2 regions of the Pseudomonas sp. UM16 genome follow, and region 2 is predicted to be linked to the other one. Evidence: predicted binding sites of a transcription regulator. Region 2 holds the regulator's gene; the other holds the start of a gene.
What was found. The regulator sigma-54, encoded in region 2, starts transcription at its own class of promoters, with help from an activator protein. The targets are predictions, from matches to a motif close to ANTGGCATNNANNTTGCTNT.
Positions count from the first base shown of each region.

Region 1: flgB (flagellar basal body rod protein FlgB) is a predicted target of sigma-54. The motif match lies at 3,173-3,192, and genes of this name have one in related genera.

Region 1 covers NZ_JBNPJT010000002.1:333,355-340,680, forward strand. The annotation lists gene ACQRAX_RS03580 (hypothetical protein) at 1-95, opposite strand, end outside; gene flgE (flagellar hook protein FlgE) at 168-1,493, opposite strand; gene flgD (flagellar hook assembly protein FlgD) at 1,525-2,256, opposite strand; gene flgC (flagellar basal body rod protein FlgC) at 2,272-2,715, opposite strand; gene flgB (flagellar basal body rod protein FlgB) at 2,719-3,126, opposite strand; partial or broken gene ACQRAX_RS03605 (DUF6861 domain-containing protein) at 3,463-4,809, shown strand; gene ACQRAX_RS03610 (GAD-like domain-containing protein) at 4,828-5,445, shown strand; gene ACQRAX_RS03615 (GAD-like domain-containing protein) at 5,828-6,445, shown strand; gene cheR (protein-glutamate O-methyltransferase CheR) at 6,575-7,326, opposite strand, start outside.
Region 2 covers NZ_JBNPJT010000013.1:75,335-82,660, forward strand. The annotation lists gene lptC (LPS export ABC transporter periplasmic protein LptC) at 2-574, shown strand; gene lptA (lipopolysaccharide transport periplasmic protein LptA) at 561-1,088, shown strand; gene lptB (LPS export ABC transporter ATP-binding protein) at 1,089-1,814, shown strand; gene ACQRAX_RS16815 (RNA polymerase factor sigma-54) at 1,994-3,487, shown strand; gene hpf (ribosome hibernation-promoting factor, HPF/YfiA family) at 3,565-3,873, shown strand; gene ptsN (PTS IIA-like nitrogen regulatory protein PtsN) at 3,886-4,350, shown strand; gene rapZ (RNase adapter RapZ) at 4,353-5,207, shown strand; gene ACQRAX_RS16835 (HPr family phosphocarrier protein) at 5,228-5,500, shown strand; gene ACQRAX_RS16840 (ZIP family metal transporter) at 5,512-6,405, opposite strand; gene ACQRAX_RS16845 (superoxide dismutase) at 6,417-7,028, opposite strand; gene ACQRAX_RS16850 (hypothetical protein) at 7,031-7,326, opposite strand, start outside.

The DNA.
Region 1 (7,326 bases), on a different contig from region 2:
GCCTGGCTTTCCCAACGGTACCAAGGCGCAGCATCGGCCCGGACTTGAGACACCAGCAACAGCGCAAACAAGAGCAACGCCATTCGCTGCAACATGATCGACACCTCCGAAATGAAAGACCCCTTCCGAGAAAGGGGCCTATCCATACCTATTGCCTCATACCCGTATCAGGTCATCTGAATGATGGTCTGCATGATGGTGCTCTGGGTAGAGATGGTCTTGGCGTTTGCCTGATAGTTGCTCTGCGCCTTGATCAGCTCGACCAACTCGTTAGTCAGGTTGACGTTCGAGGCCTCCAGCGAGTTGGAAGCGATGGCGCCCAGGGTGCCGGTCTTCGGCGCATCAATACCCGGAATGCCCGAGGAATAGGTTTCCGCCCAACGCGTACCCCCCATAGGCTGCAGGCCCTGCTCGTTGGCAAACGAAGCGATCGCTACCTGACCAATCGCGCGCGACTGCTGGTTGCTGAAGCTGGCGAACATCACACCGCTGGAGTCGATGCTCAGGCTCGACAAGATGCCGGTAGCGTAACCGTCCTGGCTCTGCGACAGACGCGTGGTCGGAGTGTTGTAGGAGGTGGTCGCATTCATGTCGATGGCGATACCACCCGCGCTCGCTTCCGAACCGTTGGAGCCCCATACCGGTGGCTTGGCGTCCGGATCGGTAATGGTGGCAGGCACCCAACCGGTCAACTTGAAGACCTTGTTCTCAACTTCGTAGCCAGACCCAACAGCGCCGGCCGTCATGGTGTCGACGCTACCGTCCGGTTTGAAGGTGATAGTTCCTTCCAGCGGCTGCGGTGGCTCCTGGCTTGGATCAAGCGGGTTGCGACCGTCGATCAGGGTGTACGACTTCCACTCATTGGTGTCGGTCTTGACGTAGTACTGATCCATGACGTGCTCGTTACCCTGGCTGTCATAGATCTTGGTAGCAAAGGTCTTGTTCCAGGTAGTGTCATCACTTGGGTCAAAAGTGGTGGTCGCCGGGATAACTTTGTCCGACGAGTTCAGGTTGATACCCTGATTGATCGAAGTGGTGGACTTTGGCGCCAACGCCGAGGTGTCGATCTTAAGATCAGTCAGCACGCCATTGATGATCTTGCCATTCTCATCCACACCGTAGCCGCGCAGGCGCAGGCCATCGGCGGTTACCACGTAATTGTCTTTATCGGTCTGGAAGGCACCGGCACGGGAGTAACTGAGCGAGCCGTTGTCGCTCAGCACAAAGAAGCCCTGCCCCTGGATACCCATGTCCAGCACGTTGCCGGTATTGGTGATTTCACCGTTGGTGAACTGCTGCGACACCGAAGCCAGGCGCACGCCGTTACCCACGCTCTGACTGCCGACACCCAGCTTGTTGGCCGAATACACGTCGGCGAATTCCGCACGCGAGGATTTAAAACCGGTGGTGGCAACGTTGGCGATGTTGTTGCCGGTCACGTCCAGTTGCTTGTTGGCTGCATAGAGACCGCTAAGGCCGATATTGAATGACATCTTTCAACTCCTTGTGCCGCGTTAGCCGGCTCTATATACCGATGGTTTGGACTTTGGACAGTGCGATGCTGCCCAGGCCAGCGAGATTGAGCATCATCTCGCCGCCGGTCTGACTGAGGGTGACGCTGCTGACCGTGGCGGGCAGCAGGGTGTACATATCCAACTGTTTGCCTTCGATGGTGGTCTTGGCGGCAAAGGTGTAAGTACCAGGATCGACCTTCTCACCGGCGTCATTGGTGCCATCCCAGACGAACTCGGAATTGCCGGCCTTCTGCTCACCCATGTCGATGGTCTTGACCACCTTGCCATCCTTGTCGGTGATGGTGACGGTGGCGTTACTCAGCGACTGCGGCACTACCACGGAACCGGTGAAGCTCTTGGTGGTGTCGACCATGGCCTTGTCGGTCTGGACGATCACCGAGCGACCAACCAACGATGACGCCTGCAGCGCCTGGGACGATTTGAAGTTGCCGGAAATCGCCGTCACCGTCTCGTTGAGCGTGGTGATGCCTTCCAGGCTACTGAACTGCGCCAACTGGGCGACGAACTCGCTGTTGTCCTGAGGATCGAGCGGGTTCTGATTCTGCATCTGGGTAACCAGCATCTGCAGGAACGCGTCTTTGCCCAACGCCTGGTTGCCGCTCTTGCTGTTGGTTGCCGAGGCAACGCCACTGGTGTTGTTGGTGTCGGAGGTCTGCTTGACCGACGCTTTGAGTACGTCGTTCAGGTTTACCCCGGCGGTGGTGTCGTTAATGCTTGCCATTGGCTTCGTCCCTTATCACTGACCCAGGGTCAGGACCTTCTGCATCATGGTCTTGGCCGTGTTCATCAACTCGGCGTTGGTCTGGAACGAGCGACTGGCAGAGATCATGTCCGCCATCTCCTCGACCACATTGACGTTCGGGTAGTAAACGTAGCCGTCCTTGTTCGCCGCCGGGTGATTCGGCTCGTAGCGTGCCTCAAGGTTGCTTTGGTCTTCGACCACACCGAGCACCTGAACGCCCTGACCGGCCGCGTCCTGATCCTGGAACAGCGACTGACTGACGCCACCCTGTGCCTGCTGGAAGGTGGTGGCGAACACCGGATGACGAGCACGGTAGGTCTGATCGATGCTCGACGAGACGGTCTCGGCGTTGGCAATGTTCGAAGCGACGGTGTTCAGACGGGTGGTCTGCGCACTCATGCCGCTACCGGCAATGTTGAACACACTGGCGAGGGACATGACTTACTCTCCGCGCAGGGCCGATACCAGCCCTTTGAATTTACTGTTGAGCAGCGTAAAGCTGGCCTGGAAACCGACGGCGTTTTCCGCATAGCTCGATTGTTCAAGCTGAGCATCGACGGTGTTCTGGTCGACCGAAGGCTGCATCGGCGTGCGGTACTGCAGGGTTTCGTCACCCATGCTCAGGCCTTCAGCCTCGATGTGCCGGGTGTTGGTGCGATCCAGCGAGAAGTGGCCCTTGCTGGTCTTCTCGCTCTGCGCCGCCAATACCGAAGCAAAGTCCATGTCACGCGCCTTGTAGTTGGGCGTGTCGGCGTTGGCGATGTTGTTGGCCAGCACTTCAGCACGCTGGGCGCGAAAGCCCAGTGCCTTTTCGTGAATGCCAAGCGCTTTGTCGAAGCTGATGCTCATGTCGGGGAAACCTTCGAAGGTTGACCGGAATCTCGTTGGCCAAGCTATAGCAAGGGCTGTGCCAACACTCTGAAAGCCCGAAAACACTGGGCTGGACGGGCAACATTGACAACGCCATGCCAGAAAAGCGGCAAAGTGTTTCCGCCTCGAGAAGGGAAAGCGGCAATTACCGGGTGGCAAAAACGGCAAAACAAAAAATTGACGTCACATTGGCTGGGCCTGGAGCACACGCCTCATTGAGAGATATTTGGGAATCCTCCTACAGCTCACGCGGAAATATTTACCCTCGATTCATGATGTGATTTCCCCCTGCACAGAGTTGTCAGGGAGACCCTTATGTTTCTGAGCCACCTTGTGCCCTCATGGCACGAGATCGAATCGCGCATCACGGATGAAATGGGCTATCAAGGAGGCGCCCATTTGCGTACCCACCTCAACAAACAGGTCGCCTCGCTGGCCCTCAACCTGCGCCGGGTCAGGGCGGTGCAGTCCGCCTTCAACAAGGCAGAATGGCAAGCCGCACATAGGTTGCGCCAGCGCTTCGCCGAGCTGGAAATCACCAGCATTCTCGATGAGTTGCTCATCGTCGTAAGGCAGATGGCGATGATCGTCGTCGGCAGCACCCTGGGCGGCGGTGCCATTGGCGCCGGGATCGGGGCATTTGGCGCAGGTGCCGGGGCCATCCCCTTTGCCGGCGCTGGCGCGGTGATGGGCCTCAAGGTCGGCGGCTGGATCCTCGGTGTACTGGGCCTGTCGTCCATCGCCGAATTCTTTATCGACGGCTTGCCGCGCATCGGCGAGTACTACCGGGATGGCATCCGCACCGCCTGGGACGGGACGCGCGGCGATGAGGGGTTAAGCCCGTTCAGCCAGGACGATCCGCATGCGATATCCCGAGCCGCCCACCACATTGCCTTGGGCCATGTGGATGTCGTGGTACTGCTACTGGGGGCAATTGTGTCCTACCTCACCCGTGGGCGCGGGAATGCCGGCGTGCTGGCGCAGGAGATGGCCACCAGCAGCAGAGGGGCTCGACTCGGGCAGTGGATACTCAAACATAAAGAGGGACTTAAGAAGCGGCCGGATCTGCAGGTGCCGGAGCGGCGCAAAGGTGCGCTGAATGATCATCTCCCAGGGCAGCAGAATCGATCTACCGGGAAAGACAAGGAGCCTTCTACCGGCAAGACCGGTAGCATGCCTTTACATACAGTAGAGTGCTTCAAGGCTGATAAATGACCGGCATCCAAGATTGGTGAGTTCGAGCGGCAATTGAAAGGCCAGCAGGAAGGACTGAACCGATTATCGGTTGAAGAGTTTCTTGAGAACATTGCCAATCCAGTAAAACGTGACCCAGCCATCGCCCGAACCGCACGCAGAGAATTGCAAGATAAGCTGCAAAAAAGGATCCAGAGAGAGTTGCTCGCAGAAATGAGTCCACTTGAAGCCATGAAAATGTCAGCAATAAAAGCTAAAGAGACAATGGCGTCCCTTGCTGCATTGCACAACCCCGACTTGAGCGCCGGAGGAAAAGACGTGATATCAGACTTTGGCGACAGGCGAGTCAACTCCAGCATTGGCGCACAATGGCGAGCCAAGATAGCCAACCTCAAAAAAGCTGCCGAAAATGCACCAAAATCGAGCGACGCGCCAATTTATATGAGTATCAATCTGCATAAATGCTAGGCAGTCAGGGGATCGTAAATGGACGAAGTATTCTCCATCTTCATCGAAAAAGTAGGCACACCCATCTCACGCCGTGAAGTTCCTCCAACGAGCATTGAACGCTTTAGAGGCAAACTACCCGAACTGCTGCTGTCATATTGGAAAGAACATGGCTGGTGCGGCTTTGGCGATGGTATCTTTTGGTTAGTTGACCCCCAAGAATATGAGGGCGTCATCGCATCTTGGCTCGAAGGCACGAACCTGGAAAATCGCGACACTTATCACTTGATCGCCAGAAGCGCTTTTGGCGATTTGTACCTTTGGGGTGAAAAAAGCGGATTCTCAGTAAAGATCACCAGCCTACTATCACGCTACACAGGTGATAATTATCAATTCAGCGAAAGCGATGCTACTAGAGAAGTCCACAACTTCTTTCTGTCACGGGAGAAAGAATATAACGACTTCGACAATCTTTTTGACTCTGCAAAGAAAAAGTTAGGCACATTGAAAAATGATGAAATGTACGCGTTCGTTCCGGCAATAATGCTCGGAGGACGCGCCACCCTCGAAAATCTTGAAAAGGTCAAAGCTATAGAGCACCTGATCCTTCTATCGCAAATCGCAGGGCTTGAACCTTACAGCTTCTCTGATTTCTGACCTTGGATACTCAAGCATGAAGAGGGATTTAAGAAGCGGCCGGATCTGCGGGTGCCGGAGCGGCGCAAGGGGGCGCTGGATGATCCACAGCCGGCGCAGGTGAATCAACCTGCCGGGAAAGACAAGAAACCTTCCACAGACAAGCCCTATAGCATGCCATTGCACACGCGGCCCTGCATAATCCTGACCTCATCGCCGGGGGAAAGATGTGATTTCGGATTTTGGAGATCGCCAGGTGAACGCCAGGTGAACGCCAGTATTGGGCCGCAATGGAAAACGAAGATCGAACACTTAAGGAATGCCGCGCAGGCAGTACCTGAAGCCTCGCGTGGAAAAACATTGGTTAATGTTAATCTTCATAAATGCTAGGGAAAATTAGAGTATGGATGAGGCATTTTCCATTTTTCTGGAAGCGTTCGGGTCTCCAATCGAGCGCAGAGAGGTTCCACCCTCAAGCATTCAACGCTACCACGGGAAGCTTCCCGACCAGTTATTAGCGTATTGGAGCGAGCATGGGTGGTGCGGCTACAGCGACGGTATTTTCTGGATGGTCAACCCTCAAGAGTATGATGGCGTTGTAGCCTCCTGGCTTGAAGACACCAAACTCGAGACACTCGACACCTACCATGTGATTGCCAGAAGCGCGTTCGGTGATCTGTATCTCTGGGATGAGAAGACTGGGGCATCACTCAAGATCACCAGCATTCTCTCGCGTTACAGAACTCACGATTCTATTTATACCGGAGACAAAATGGATAAAGGGGTCAGGGCCTACTTGGTGTCAAAACGGGTAGATACCAATGATTACGGCGAACTGTTCAGCCCAGCAAAGAAGAAGCTGGGGCTTCTTCGCGATGACGAGATGTATGGCTTTACACCAGCGCTAAAGCGAGGCGGCCCTGAGACGCTCGAACATCTCGAAAAATTCAAAATTGTAGAGCACTTGATATTTTTGTCGCAGATCACCGATCTTCAGCCCTACAGTTTCACGGGCATCTGATGGCGCATAGTTTTGAACTGCCATGCATTCCGCCTGAGAGCTCGTAGAACTGAAGAGCGCCGACTAAACTCGCGCGCCGCGTGCACGGCGCTTGAGTCGCATGGCCCTGACACAATCCTCCAGCGCCCCTCACTTGGCCTGATAGATGATCCCCGGACTGCACTGCACCATCTGGTAGTGATCCGGCAAACCATTGAGCGCCTCGGACGCACCGAGGAACAGGTAGCCACCCGGCTTGAGGGTGCCGTGGATACGCAGCAGGATGTCTTTCTTGACCTGGGCCGAGAAGTAGATCAACACGTTGCGGCAGAACACGATGTCGAACTTGCCCAACGCGGCATAGCTGTCGAGCAGGTTGAACGAGCGAAACTCCACGCGACTGCGAATCGGCGCCTTGATCGCCCAGCGCCCCGGCGCCTTGACATCGAAGTAACGCTGCAAGCGTTCCTGGGACAAGCCGCGAGCAATGGCCAGGCTGTCGTATTCGCCGCTCTTACAGTTATTGAGCATGGTCCCGGACAAGTCAGTGGCAACAATCTGCGCGCCCATTTTCAACTGACCGATATTGCTGCGCTCGAACTCGTCGATCGCCATGGAAATCGAATACGGTTCCTGCCCTGAGGAACAGGCGGCCGACCAGATGCGCAGACGCTGCCCCGGATTGGCCTTGATCTGCTCCGGCAAGACTTTGTTCTTGAGCACTTCAAAGGGGTAAGTATCGCGAAACCACAAGGTTTCGTTGGTGGTCATGGCATCCACCACCTGCTCACGCAATCCGCTGCGCGGCTGACTCTGAATACGCTGCACCAGTTCAGTCAGGGACTTGATGCCCTGCTGCTCCATCAGCTTGTTGAGACGGCTGGAGACCAGGTACTGCTTAT
Region 2 (7,326 bases):
CATGTTCAGTAAAAAGATTCGCACCATTGCGCTGTTCAGTGTGATTGCCGCCTTGCTGGTGGCTGTCGGCTACTGGAACATCAGCCCGGAGAGCTTTCTCGACAAGCCGGTCGCCAGCGTCGACGAAAAGGCTATCGATTATTACGCCACCAATGCTCACAGCGTGCAGTTTCTGCCTGATGGCAAGATGCAGTACGAGATGACTGCCGACAAGGTCGAACACCTCAAGGTCAGCGAAGTAACGTTGCTGACCAAGCCTGACCTGCAACTGTATCGCGGCACCACCTACCCCTGGCACGTGCAGAGCGACAAGGGCGAGGTCAACCCCGATGGCAGCGAAGTGGAATTGATTGATTCGGTACGGGTCGCCCGCACCGATGAAAAAAACCGCACCATGATCATTACCAGCAGTCGCATGACGGTATTCCCGCAGAAGCAATATGCGCAAACCGAACAAGCCGTTAAAATCGACGGCGCCGGTGGTGTTACTACGGGCAATGGAATGAAAGCGTATTTGAAAGACGGCAGGATGGACCTGCTGTCCAACGTAAGAGGACAGTATGAGGCTCGTTAAAACACTCCCCTTTTTGCTCAGCCTGAGCGCAGCACTGGGAAGCGCGAGCGCCTGGGCCCTGCCGAACGACCGTGACCAGCCAATCCGTATCCAGGCTGACCAAGCGCACCTGGATGACAAGAAAGGGGTCGCCACCTACACCGGCGACGTCATCATCACCCAGGGTTCGATGATCATCAAAGGCAACACCGTGACCATTACGCGTGCCGCCAATGGCGATGTCGACGTCGTGACATCGGTCGGCAACCTTGCCTATTTCGAGCAGCAACAAAGCGCCGAAAAACCGGACAAGATGAAAGGTTACGGCAAGCAGATCCAGTACCAGTCGCAAAAGAATCTGGTGGTATTGACCGACCAGGCCAAGGTGGAAACCAGCGATGGCAACACCACTGAAGGCGAGAAAATCGTTTACAACACCCAATCCCAGGTGGCGACTGCCGGCCGCGGTGGATCGGTGTCAACGCCTCGCCCACGGATCGACATGGTGATCCAGCCGAAGAAGAAGGCCGAGTAAATGGCGACCCTCAAAGCCCAGCACCTGGCCAAGAGCTACAAGAGTCGGCAAGTGGTACGTGACGTCAGCCTGTCCATCGACAGCGGCCAGATCGTCGGCTTGCTCGGTCCTAACGGCGCCGGCAAGACCACCTGCTTTTACATGATCGTTGGCCTGGTCCAGGCCGATCAGGGCCGCGTGCTCATCGATGACCTGGATGTCAGCCACCAGCCGATGCACGGCCGTGCCCGTGCCGGTATTGGCTACCTGCCACAGGAAGCCTCGATCTTTCGCAAGCTGTCGGTTGCCGACAACATCATGGCGATCCTCGAGACCCGTAAGGAGCTCGATCGCGATGGCCGGCGCAAAGAACTGGAAAGCCTGCTGCAGGAATTTCACATCAGCCATATCCGCGACAACCTCGGCATGAGCCTGTCCGGTGGCGAACGTCGCCGCGTGGAGATTGCCCGGGCCCTGGCTACTGCGCCGAAATTCATCCTGCTCGATGAACCCTTTGCCGGTGTCGACCCGATTTCGGTCGGCGACATCAAGCAGATCATCCATCACCTCAAGGCCAAAGGTATCGGTGTATTGATCACCGACCACAACGTCCGCGAGACCCTGGACATCTGCGAAACCGCTTACATCGTCAACGATGGCCAACTGATTGCCGAAGGCGATGCAGAGACCATCCTGGCAAACGACCTGGTGAAAGAGGTGTACCTGGGCCACGAGTTCCGCTTGTAAGTTCGAGGCGACACAGCGCTTGCCATGGGCTGCTAACCCGGTGAAAACCGGCTTTATTGTCACAGCGGCCTAGGCAAACGCTCCAATTTCAGGCATATAATTTGCTTAAAGTTGGCGCTTCGGTGCCCTTGTAGTGGATGGCGCATGTGCGCCGGCAAAAAAGGTGTAAAGCCCCTGCCATGAAACCATCGCTCGTCCTAAGAATGGGCCAGCAACTGACGATGACACCGCAGTTGCAACAGGCTATCCGTCTGCTCCAGCTTTCTACTCTGGACCTCCAGCAGGAAATCCAGGAAGCGCTGGAATCAAACCCGATGCTCGAACGCCAGGAAGAAGGCGACGACTTCGACAACAGCGACCCGATGGCCGACAACGCCGAAAGCAAGCCCGTCGCCGAAGTTCAGGACACCACCTACCAGGAAACCACGCAAACCGTGGACAACCTGGAAGACGGCGAATGGAACGAGCGCATCCCCAACGAACTGCCCGTCGATACCGCCTGGGAAGACATCTACCAGACCAGCGCCAGCAGCTTGCCCAGCAACGACGATGACGAGTGGGACTTCACCACCCGCACTTCGGCGGGCGAGAGCCTGCAAAGCCACTTGCTTTGGCAACTCAACCTGGCGCCGATGTCGGACACCGATCGGCTGATTGCGGTCACCCTGATCGACTGCATCAACAGCCAGGGCTACCTCGACGAAACCCTCGAGGAAGTCTGCGAATCCTTTGACCCTGAGCTGGATATTGAGCTCGACGAAATCGAGGCCGTGCTGCACCGCATTCAGCAATTCGAACCTGCTGGTATCGGCGCACGCAACCTCAGCGAATGCCTGCTGCTGCAACTGCGCCAACTGCCTGCCAGCACCCCTTGGATGGCCGAAGCCCAGCGCCTGGTACGTGACTATATCGACCTACTCGGCAGCCGCGACTACAGCCAGCTGATGCGGCGGATGAAGCTCAAGGAAGACGAACTGCGCCAGGTCATCGAACGGGTTCAGAGCCTCAACCCGCGTCCTGGCTCGCAGATTGAATCCAGTGAAGCCGAATACGTGGTCCCTGACGTGATCGTGCGCAAGGACAACGAGCGCTGGCTGGTCGAGCTCAATCAGGAGGCCGTGCCGCGCCTGCGGGTCAACCCGCAATACGCCGGGTTCGTCCGCCGCGCCGACACCAGTGCCGACAATACGTTCATGCGCAATCAGTTGCAGGAAGCCCGCTGGTTCATCAAGAGCCTGCAGAGCCGCAACGAAACCCTGATGAAAGTCGCCACCCAGATCGTCGAACACCAGCGCGGCTTCCTCGATCACGGCGACGAAGCGATGAAGCCGCTGGTCCTGCATGACATCGCTGAAGCCGTGGGCATGCACGAGTCGACCATTTCCCGGGTCACCACGCAGAAATACATGCACACACCGCGGGGTATTTACGAGCTGAAGTACTTTTTCTCCAGCCACGTCAGCACCTCCGAAGGCGGTGAATGCTCGTCCACAGCGATTCGCGCGATCATCAAAAAATTGGTTGCAGCGGAAAATCAGAAAAAGCCATTGAGTGACAGCAAGATCGCTGGTTTACTGGAGGCACAAGGCATCCAGGTAGCCCGTCGCACCGTCGCCAAGTACCGCGAGTCCCTCGGCATTGCACCGTCGAGTGAGCGCAAGCGACTGATGTAGCCCCTGAGATAGCCATCGCAGTTCAGTGGCAGGCGCAACACCTGCCTCTTATGCTCGGGCAACAAAGGAGAAGCTGTATGCAAGTCAATATCAGTGGACAGCATGTAGAAGTCACCCAGCCGCTGCGCGAATACGTCGAGCAAAAACTCAAACGTCTGGAGGGGCACTTCGACAAGATTACCAATGTGACGGTAATCATGAAGGTCGAGAAGCTGCAGCAGAAGATTGAAGCAACGCTGTTTATTCCCGGCGGCGAAGTTGTTGCAAATGCCGAACACACAGACATGTATGCAGCGATCGATGCTTTGACCGACAAGCTCGATCGTCAACTGAAAAAACACAAGGAAAAACAGCAAAGCCTGCTGCAAGGTGCAGCGGCCCGCTGATCCCCCTCATCCATGATCCGACTTGAAACCATCCTGACCCCCGGCCGTTCCTTGGTGAACGTGCCGGGAGGCAGCAAAAAGCGCGCACTCGAACAGATCGCCAACCTGATCGGCAAAGAAGTGCCCGAACTGGACACCCAGGACGTGTACGAAGCCTTGATTGCCCGAGAAAAACTCGGCTCAACCGGCTTTGGCAATGGCATTGCCATTCCCCATTGCCGCCTCAAGGGTTGCGAATCGCCTGTCAGTGCACTGCTGCATCTTGACGCCCCTATTGATTTCGACGCCATTGATGGCGCTCCGGTCGACCTGCTGTTCGTGTTGCTGGTCCCGGAAGCAGCCACCGATGCGCACCTGGAGCTGCTGCGCCAGATCGCCAGCATGCTCGACAGCAAGGTCGTACGCGACAAGCTGCGTGCGGCCCCCAGCAACGACGCGCTGTACCAGGTCGTTCTGGATGTACAGAGCGGGCCCTGAATATGCGCTTGATCATCGTTAGCGGCCGCTCCGGCTCCGGAAAAAGTACCGCCCTCGCGGTCCTTGAGGACAACGGCTACTACTGCATCGACAACCTACCTGCCGGGTTGCTGCCGCAGTTGGCCGAGAACGCCCTGATCAACACCGAACTGATGCAGCCCAAAGTGGCGGTATCGATCGATGCGCGCAACCTGCCCAGCCACCTCAGTCGCTTCCCCGAGCTGCTTGAAGAGGCGCGCGGGCGCCATATCCAGTGTGATGTGCTGTACCTGGATGCCGACGAAGACACCCTGCTCAAGCGCTTCTCGGAAACCCGTCGGCGTCACCCGCTGACCAACGCCAGCCGTTCGCTGGCCGAAGCGATCAAGGACGAGACCGAGCTGCTGGGGCCGATTGCCGACCTCGCCGATCTTAAAATCGACACCACCAACCTGAACCTGTATCAGTTGCGTGACTCGATCAAACTACGCCTGCTTAACCAACCGGAGCCTGGTACCGCGTTCCTGGTCGAATCCTTCGGCTTCAAGCGTGGCATGCCGGTAGACGCCGACCTGGTGTTCGATGTGCGCTGCCTGCCCAACCCCTACTGGAAGCCGGAGCTGCGTGAGCACTCCGGTCTGGAGCAACCGGTCATCGACTATCTGGCAGCCCAGCCTGATGTCGAAGATATGTTCCAGGATATCTCCAGCTATCTACTCAAATGGTTGCCACGCTTTGCCGCCAGCAACCGCGCCTATGTGACCATTGCCATTGGCTGTACCGGTGGACACCACCGTTCGGTTTACCTGACCGAACGCGTGGGCCAGTTGCTGCAGCAATCCTTGAAGAATGTCCAGGTTCGCCACCGCGACCTCTAGCCCACAGGACCACCGCCGCGATGCCCGCTCGTGAAATCACCATCATCAACAAGCTGGGGCTGCACGCCCGGGCGGCGGCAAAGTTTGTCGGCGTGGCCGGACGCTTCCCTTGCACTGTACGCGTAGGCCGCACACCTGAATCAATGGTCGATGGCAAGAGCATCATGGCTGTGATGATGCTCGCAGCGGGCAAAGGTACCCAGGTACACCTGCATACCGAAGGCGAAGGAGATGACGCAGCGCTCGTTGCGCTGGTCGAGCTGATCAATAACTACTTTGATGAGGGCGAGTAACCGCCCCCTCCTCACGCCAGCGCCGTATCCATCACCATCATCAGACAGAAACCAACGCACAGCCCTAGACTCGCCAGGCGATGATGACCGTTGCTGCGAGATTCGGGAATTATCTCCTGGGTCACTACCAGCAACATAGCTCCGGCTGCGCAGGCCAAGCCCAGAGGCAATAGCAGTTCTGCCACGCTCACCAGCCAGGCACATATCAACGCTGCCACCGGCTCGACCAGTCCAGACGCTGCACCGATGGCAAAAGCCTTGAACCTAGCCATGCCTGCCCCGGCCAGTACCAGCGCAATGACTAACCCTTCGGGCACATCCTGCAAGGCAATGCCCATGGCCAAGCTGTCGGCATCCGGCATCCCGCCACCCGCCGACACCCCGATGGCCATGCCTTCGGGGACGTTGTGAGCAATGATGGCGATGACAAACACCCATATCCGCGCGGCAATCACCGGTTGCTGGGCAGTGCCCACCAAAGCTTCGGGCGAAGCACCCGACACCTTAAGATCGACCAGGTACAGGAAGAACGCCCCGAACAACAAGCCGAAGCTGATCAGTGCGCCTGCGCCCCACTTACCCAGACCAATGGCTTGCGCGGCGTCCAGGCCAGGAATAATCAGGGAGAAGGCCGTTGCCGCCAGCATCACACCGGCGCCGAAGCCGAGCAAGGTATCGGCCAACGCCACCGGCATGCTGCGAATCACCAGCACCGGCACAGCACCCAACGCCGTGCCCAATGCACACAGAGCACCGCCTTCGAGCGCGCGCATCATGCGCGGCTCAAGGTCAAGCCAGGCGATACCCTGCGCCACCAACAAAGCGCTCCCCACCAGCAACAACAGGGTTCCCAGCGCCAGGCGAAACAGGCGCATTCCGCCTATGGACATCACATCGGTACGCATACCGGAACGACTCACGCCAGGGCAGCTAGATAACGGCGCTCTACCTCGGACCAGTCGATCACGTTGTAGAAGGCATTGATGTATTCAGGACGGCGATTCTGGTACAGCAAGTAGTAGGCATGTTCCCAGACATCCAACCCCAGAATCGGCGTATTGCCGCTCATCAACGGGCTGTCCTGGTTACCACTGCTCTCCACTACCAACTTTTTCTCCGGGGTCACGCTCAGCCAGGCCCAGCCGCTGCCAAAACGCGTCAGTGCGGCCTTGGTGAAAGCCTCCTTGAAGGCCTCGAAGCCGCCCAGTTGCTCATCGACTGCCTTAGCCACCACACCTTGAGGCTGACCTCCACCCTTGGGCGACATCACCATCCAGAACAACGAGTGGTTGGCATGACCGCCACCCTGGTTGATTACCGCATTGTGTAGTGCCTGCGGCAGTTGCTTGACTCTGGCGACCAGTTTTTCCACCGGCCACTCGGCGAACTCCGTGCCTTCTACCGCCGCATTGAGGTTGTTGATATAGGTCTGGTGGTGCCTGCTGTGGTGAATCTGCATGGTCTGGGTATCAATGTGCGGTTCCAGCGCATCGTAAGCGTAAGGCAATGCAGGCAAGGTATGAGGCATAGTCAGTGGATTCCGTAGTGAAGGGCTGAAGACCCGGCGCGCTCCTTAACAGCTAAAACTGCCGGTTGCGGGCCGTGGCTATGGAGCAGGCGCTCAGTTCGCGGGTACTGGCCGTACTCACTGATGAAATTGAGCAGCTCGGTGTAGGTCTTGCTACTGTGGCGCAGCGCCGCTTCGCGCAGTGCTGGCGCCAGGCGTTGGTCCTGCAGGGCCTGCAACAGGCGCTGGTGGATAGCGCAGAGGTACTCCGCACTCTCCTGCGGCTGATTCAGGCGCAAATGCAGGTCGGCCAGGTTGT